2 regions of the Foliimonas ilicis genome follow, and region 2 is predicted to be linked to the other one. Evidence: predicted binding sites of a transcription regulator. Region 2 holds the regulator's gene; the other holds the start of a gene.
What was found. Region 2 encodes PhoB, which activates phosphate uptake and scavenging genes when phosphate is short. Its sites were predicted from a motif close to TGTCATNNANCTGTCAT; they were not measured.
Positions count from the first base shown of each region.

Region 1 (3,832 bases), on a different contig from region 2:
ATGAAGCCGCGCTCTGAAAGCGTGCGCAGGAAATCGGACTTGAAGTCGGACATGATCTTTTCTTTCGGCAAAACAGCGGACAACCGCAAATGGTTGGAATGCGGATCGCGGGCCTTTAGCATCCCGAGTGCCAGAATCACAAGTTTCCGGCGCAAACAAGGACATGTCTGCTATGCAGAAATTCATCGCCATCGGCCTGATGAGCGGCACATCGATGGACGGCATCGACGTGGCGGCGCTCGAAACCGATGGAGAAAGCTTTATAGAGGAAGGCCCGACGCTTTCGGTTTCCCATGATGCAGTTTTCCGCAGACGCATCGAACTGGCGCTGGAGACGGCAAAAGAAATCCGCACGAGAACGGAGCGGCCCGGCGATCTGGCCTCGCTGGAGAAGGCGCTTACCGAGCGCCATGCTGTTGCTGTTCGTGAATTCCTTCAAGCGCAAACGGGAAAATGGGCAAAGCCGGATGTGATCGGCTTTCACGGCCAGACCGTTTTGCACAGGCCGCAGGAAGCGCTGACCGTGCAGCTTGGTGACGGGGCATTGCTGGCTCGTGAGACGGCAATTCCAGTGGTTTACGACATGCGCGCCAACGATATGCTTCATGGAGGGCAGGGCGCGCCGCTGGTGCCTATTTATCATCAAGCACTAGCCGGTTCGTTGAAGCCACCCTATGCGGGCCGCTTCCCGGTCGTCTTCGTCAACATAGGCGGCATTTCGAATATTACCTATGTCGGAGCCAATGGCGATCCGGTCGCATTCGACACCGGACCCGGCAACACCTTGATCGACCAATGGGTGAGCAGCGAAGGCGGTGTTCCCTATGATGCCGGCGGGGCAATCGCCAGTGAAGGCGGCATCGTCCGTTCCGTGGTCGAGCAATATCTCGACAATCCGTTTTTCGAGAAAACCGGTCCGAAATCGCTGGACCGGAACGATTTCACGCTCGAAATCACGCGAAATCTCGAACTTTCAGACGGCGCGCGGACATTGGCCGCGGTTTCCGCGGAGGCAATTCTCAAATCCGCGCAGCATCTGCCGGAGAAGCCAAAGCTTTGGATCGTATGCGGCGGTGGGCGCAAGAACCCGCATATTGTAGGGGATTTGCGTTCCGGCGCTGCGAAAACCGGCGCAGACGTCATCGTCGCCGAAGATGCAGGCTTTGACGGCGACGCCACGGAAGCGCAGGCCTGGGCCTATCTGGCGGTTCGCTCGCGCCTCCGTCTGCCGCTGACATTTCCAAGCACGACCGGTTGCGCCGAGCCTGTGACGGGCGGTGTACTGGCCGAACCGGGATAGTCATTGAATTTTTATAAAAGCGTCACCCGCCCGACATGCGCTGCACCTAGCTCTGCTGCGTCCTGTCAATCACATCGGGTATCCCAAAATGCGACGCTCCCTTTTCATGGCTGCCGCCATATTCGCCTTGTCTTCGTCTTCCGCGCTTGCCGACGGCAAGGAGTTTTCGTCCAAGCTGGTCGGGCATGCGATCCTGACTGCGAACACGATCATCGCGGCACCTGAAAATGCGCCGGAACATCTGCGCACCTCCGGCAAGTTCTCGACGCCGGATCGTCTTCGCGCCGAAGGCCTGGGCACTGTTCCGGGCAAGGATGGCGTGCGTCCGACCGGGCTTTCGTTGCCTTTCGATGGTCAGCCCGTTCAGGGTTTCTCCGGTATCAAGGCGATGGAGGACGGCACGTTCTGGTCGATGTCGGACAATGGATTCGGCAACAAACTCAATTCGACGGACGCCGCACTGATGCTTCACCATCTGCGCTTCGACTGGGACAATGGCGAGGTTGAGCGCATCGATACGCTTTTCCTGACCGATCCCGACAAGAAGTCACCGTTTCCAATCGTTCTCGAAGGTTCGGACACGCGTTTCCTGACGGGTGGTGATTTCGATGTGGAATCGATCCAGCCGGTTGCCGATGGATTCTGGATTGGGGAGGAATTTGGACTCTACCTCCTGAAATTCGATCTCGAAGGCAAATTGACGGATGTGTTCGAAACGACTGTCGATGGCCAGCCCGTGCGCTCACCCGATCATCCGGCACTTGCATTGCCCGCAAATCCGACCGCGAAAATCCCGGCCTTCAATCTGAAGCGTTCCGGTGGCTTTGAGGGCCTTGCCATGTCGAAGGACGGCAGCAAGCTTTACGGACTGCTGGAAGGTCCGGTTTACGCAGAGGACGGCAAGGTCGAGCAGGTTGACGGAAAGACTGCGCTGCGCGTTATCGAATTCGATGTTGCAGATAAGAAATGGACGGGCCGTAGCTGGCTCTATCCGCTGGCCGAAGGCGGCGAGGCGATCGGCGATTTCAACATGATCAGCGAAACCGAGGGTTTGGTTATCGAGCGCGACAATGGCGCGGGCGTTGCCGCACAGGCTTGCGCGGATGCGAAGAACCCGACGCCCGATTGCTTCGCGACCCCGTCGAAGGTCAAGCGCATCTACAAAATAGCGTTCGGCGATGACAATGTCGGGCAGGCGCTGCGCAAGATCGGCTATATCGACCTTCTGAAAATCTCCGACCCCGACAACAAGAAGCGTCAGGGCGGCGGCGAAGGCTTTTACGACATGCCGTTCGTGACGATCGAGAATGTCGATCTGGTCGATGAGACGCACATCATCGTCGGCAATGACAACAATCTGCCGTTCTCGGCAGGCCGCGCGCTGGACAAGGCGGACGACAATGAATTCGTCCTGCTTGAAGTCGGTGAGTTCCTGAAAGCCGAATAATTTAGCCTGAAACGAAAAGGGCTCCTTCGCGGAGCCCTTTTTTGTCATCGGTTTAGCACGGGCGAAAGCCCGGCCTATTCGGTGTCTAATCCGCCATACTGGCGCACCAGATGCGCCATCTCGGTCGTGCCATCTGATTCAGTGCCGGTTTGCAATCCTTCCGCCACACCGGCGCGATCGGCGACTGGACGGTTCTGGCTGACCTTCCATTTGCCTTCGATGCTTGAAATGTCGATCTCGAGGCCGACAATGCCTTTGATCTGTGCCTGAATGAAGGCTTCGGGTGCGTCGCTGACCTGCCATGGTTCCGACCGCTTCGTCTCGTGACTTTCGGTCAATTCCGCGATCTGCGCGCGGAGCCAATCCTTGTCATCTATCACGCGTGCCCGACCACGGACCTGAACAATTGCGTAGTTCCAGGTCGGCACGACCTTTCCGGTCTCGCGCTTTGTTTCGTACCAGGATGGGGTCACATAGGTATCTGCGCCCTGAAAGACGACAAGTACCGGGATTTCCGGGTCATCGGCCAGCATGCGCCACTGCGGATTTGCCTTGGCAAGATGAGCGCGCAGTCGTCCGTTCGGCAAGACATCGGAGTCGAGCAGGAAGGGCAGTGGATTGGCGACCGGCCCTTCCTGCCCGTTCGAAACGAGCAGGCCGAGCGGGTGTGTACGGATCAGGGAGTGCAGGACGTCCAGCCGTGTTTCAACAAAATGAGGAGGCTGGTACATCGCTGTTCGTCCTTCTGTTTATCTCAAACGCTTTGGGCGGGGATCGGACAATTCGCCAGCCAGACGCCGGTCGAGATAATCCGCGCATTCTTCCAGCAGCAATTCGCTGTCATTGGAGAAGAAGTGGTTGGCGCCGGGCAGCGTCTTCTGCGTGATCGTGATGCCCTTTTGCGTGTGAAGCTTGTCGACCAGCCCCTGAACGTCCTTCGGCGGGGCAACCTTGTCGGCATCGCCGTGAATAATGAGGCCCGATGACGGGCAGGGCGCGAGGAACGAGAAGTCATATGTGTTCGGCTGCGGCGCGATGGAGATGAAGCCTTCGATCTCCGGGCGGCGCATCAGAAGCTGCATGCC
Region 1 is NZ_JBDUUH010000007.1:212,123-215,954, reverse strand. Features, by position in the region: gene tyrS (tyrosine--tRNA ligase) at 1-53, opposite strand, end outside; gene ABFT80_RS16920 (anhydro-N-acetylmuramic acid kinase) at 173-1,300, shown strand; gene ABFT80_RS16915 (esterase-like activity of phytase family protein) at 1,407-2,747, shown strand; gene ABFT80_RS16910 (FMN-binding negative transcriptional regulator) at 2,822-3,478, opposite strand; gene ABFT80_RS16905 (alpha/beta hydrolase) at 3,497-3,832, opposite strand, start outside.
Region 1: ABFT80_RS16915 (esterase-like activity of phytase family protein) is a predicted target of PhoB. The motif match lies at 1,321-1,337, and genes of this name have one in related genera.

Region 2 (3,832 bases):
GGCGCTTATCGGCCCGTCCGGCTGCGGCAAGTCCACCTTCCTGCGCTGCCTCAACCGCATGAACGACACGATCGAAAGCTGCCGCGTCGAAGGCAAGATCACGCTGGACGGCGAGGACATCTACACGCAGAAGATCGACGTCGTCGAACTGCGCGCCCGTGTCGGCATGGTGTTCCAGAAGCCTAATCCGTTTCCTAAGTCGATCTATGAGAATGTCGCTTACGGACCGCGCATTCACGGTCTGGCCAAGAACAAAACCGAGATGGACAAGATCGTTGAAAGCAGCCTGCAGAAGGCCGGTCTGTTCAACGAGGTGAAGGATCGGCTTCAGGAACCAGGTACTGGGCTTTCGGGCGGCCAGCAGCAGCGCCTTTGCATTGCGCGCGCAATTGCCGTTTCACCGGAAGTGATCCTGATGGACGAGCCGTGCTCGGCGCTCGACCCGATTGCGACTGCGCGCGTCGAGGAGTTGATCGACGAACTTCGCCAGAACTACACGATCGTCATCGTCACGCACTCCATGCAGCAGGCAGCCCGCGTTTCGCAGCGCACGGCGATGTTCCATCTCGGCTATCTGGTCGAGGAGGGTGCGACCGAAAAGATGTTCACCAACCCGGACGACAAGCGCACGCAGGATTACATCACCGGCCGCTTCGGCTGACGGTTGGGATACGAGGACAGATCATGGGCGAACATACCGTCACCTCCTTTGACGAAGAACTTGAGCAGATCGACCGCCTTATTCGTGAAATGGGCGACAATGCCGGTTCGATGGTCGCGGACGCCATTCGTGCGCTGCTTTCATCGGATTCCGCACTCGGCCAGCGCGTCGTTTCCGAAGATGCGATCATGGATGCGAAACAGCGCGAACTCGATGACCGTGCGATAACGCTTATCGCCAAGCGCCAGCCAATGGCGCAGGATCTTCGCGCTGTCGTCGGCGCGATCCGCATGGCCGGCGATCTGGAGCGCATCGGCGATCTCGCGAAGAACATCGCAAAGCGCGTCAGCGCGGTCGGCCAGACGGCGGCGCCGAAGAGCCTGTCGCACAGCATCGATTCCATGGCCGCGCTGGTTCTGGATCAGGTGAAGCTGGTCATCGACAAATATGTCGCGCGCGAACCGGATGCATTGCGCACGCTTCGCGCCGAAGACGAGAAGATTGACGTCAAATACACGGCGATCTTCCGCGAATTGCTGACCTATATGATGGAAGATCCGCGCAACATAACGGCGTGCACGCATCTTCTGTTCTGCGCGAAGAACCTCGAGCGCATCGGCGACCATGTGACCAACATTGCCGAAAATGCTTATTTCGTGATGACGGGCGAGCAATTGCCACCGAACAGACCTAAACTCGATGAAACCACGATGACGGTTCTTGCCGAGTAGAATGACGGGTGAAATGCGATGATCGCACCAAAAGTCATGGTGGTTGAAGACGAAGAACCCCTTGGCGTTCTTCTTCGCTACAATCTCGAATCCGAAGGCTATCAGGTCGAGGTCGTCGCGCGCGGCGACGAGGCCGAGATCAGGCTGCAGGAAAACGTTCCCGATCTGCTGGTGCTCGACTGGATGATCCCGGCGATTTCGGGCATCGAGCTTTGCCGCAGGCTGCGCATGCGTCCTGAAACGCAAAGGTTGCCGATCATTATGCTGACGGCGCGCGGCGAAGAAAGCGACCGGGTGAGGGGGCTTGCGACGGGCGCCGACGATTATCTCGTCAAGCCGTTCTCGACGCCTGAATTCATGGCACGCGTGAAGGCGCTTCTGCGCCGGGCAAAGCCGGAAGTGCTTTCGAGCATTCTCAAGGTCGGCGACATCATGCTCGACCGCGAAGCGCATCGCGTCTATCGCAAGAAAAGCGAGATCAAGCTCGGGCCGACGGAATTCCGGCTGCTGGAATTCATGATGCGGCATCCGGGCCGCGTGTTCTCGCGCAGCCAGTTGCTCGACAATGTCTGGGGCGAAACGATTTACATCGACGAAAGAACGGTCGATGTGCATGTCGGTCGTCTGCGCAAGGCGGTGAACACAGGCCGTATGCCGGACGTTATCCGCACGATACGCGGCGCGGGTTACGCGATCCAGGAAGACCAGCTTTAAGAGCCCTTTTGCAAATTCTACCCTGCCGGACATCTAGCGCAGTTTTCTGCGCTTCCGGTGCTCACGTACCAAATGTACGCTCCGCTCCGGTTCTCGAAAACCACACTATATGCCTCGGCAGGGCGAATTATCAAAAGGGCTCTAGGTCTTCGTACCGTTGCCCGGCGCGAAGATCGCGCTGTCGATATGGGTCAGCGCATGCATGGCGCTGCCCTCGCGGATGAGCGAGAACTCGTCCGGGATCGCGGCGAAGCTGATTGCCTTGTTGTGCTGTCCGCCTGCGGTGTTGGCTATCGCGTCGCGTAGTGATGGTTCGATCAGATCGAAAGCCGCGGCCCCTATGCCGACAACGGCGACCGGGGCAGGGTCAATCAGCGCGAACATGCTTCCCAAACCATAGCCAATTGCCTCGCCTGCGGTATGAAACGCGTCGCGCACGCGGCCGGGATGATTCCGGGCGCTTTCTGCAAGTTCCAGCATGTCGGCGTCGTCTATGTCGACCAGTGGGGCTACATCTTCGGCCAAACCGTGGGCATTGCGCCAGATCGCATAATTTCCGGCATAGGCCTCGACGCAGCCGCGCCGTCCGCACCGGCAAAGCGCGCCATGCGGCAGATGGTTCATATGGCCGAATTCGGCGCCGGATGAATGCGTGCCGGTGAACAATTCACCTTTGAGCATCAGTCCCATGCCGATGCCGTGCGACAGCAGGATGGCGATGAAATCGTTCTTGTAGCGATCCGGATCGCGCCAACGCAGCGCCACTGTGATCATGTTGCAGTCGTTTTCGACGGTCGAGGGAATTCCGAACCGTTTTTCGAGCAGATCGGCCAGTTCCAGATCTGTGTGGCTGGTGATCGGCGACCAGAGCATCTTGCGCGAATGCGAATCAGTGATGCCCTGCACGGCGATCATCAGGCGCAGGATCTTACGTTGCGTATTGTTCTTTTTGACTAGACGCTCGACCATCGCGATACATGCCTCAATCAGCTCTTCCTGAGAGAGTTCGAGCGTCGGCAGCTTGCAGCTTTCTTCGGCGACCATGACCCCGGAATAGTCGATCAGAGCACCTACCAGATGATTGAGGGACAGGACGATCGTGACCGTGGCGGCGGCCTTCGGATTAAGACCCAATCCCACCTGAGGCCTTCCGCGCCTTGATTTTGCTGTTTCTGCCGAGGCCGTCTCCACAAGAATTCCCTCACCCATAAGGTCGGACGAGATGGCGGATATGGTGGAATGGCTGAGGCCCGTGGCGTTCGCTATGGAGGTTCGAGATGGCTGTCCCGAGCGGCGCACTTCAGCGATGACCATCGCCCTGTTCCGGCGTCGCAAATCATCATGTCTTATTCCAGCCGGCATGTGGCTTAACTCCTCCCGCACCCGTCGCGGGCCTCTTGTTCGTGAGGGCCCGTTTACGGCGTACAGGCGGATATTGACAGAAGTCACGGCTTGCGCCACTATTTATTTCGGAGCTCGAAAAAAAGCTGCTCTGACGCTTTATAATCGTAGTCGCGCTTTCCGGCGCTTGGGAGGAAATCATGAATAAGTTTACCACCGCCATTCTGGCGGGCGTTGCCATGTCGCTATCGCTTTCGGTCGCGGCACAGGCGAAAGACAAGATCATCGGCGTCTCCTGGTCCAATTTCCAGGAAGAGCGCTGGAAGACCGATGAAGCCGCCATCAAGGCAGCTCTCGAAGCTGCGGGCGACAAGTATATTTCGGC
Region 2 is NZ_JBDUUH010000001.1:754,088-757,919, forward strand. Features, by position in the region: gene pstB (phosphate ABC transporter ATP-binding protein PstB) at 1-661, shown strand, start outside; gene phoU (phosphate signaling complex protein PhoU) at 685-1,392, shown strand; gene phoB (phosphate regulon transcriptional regulator PhoB) at 1,411-2,106, shown strand; gene ABFT80_RS03750 (ROK family protein) at 2,248-3,468, opposite strand; gene xylF (D-xylose ABC transporter substrate-binding protein) at 3,648-3,832, shown strand, end outside.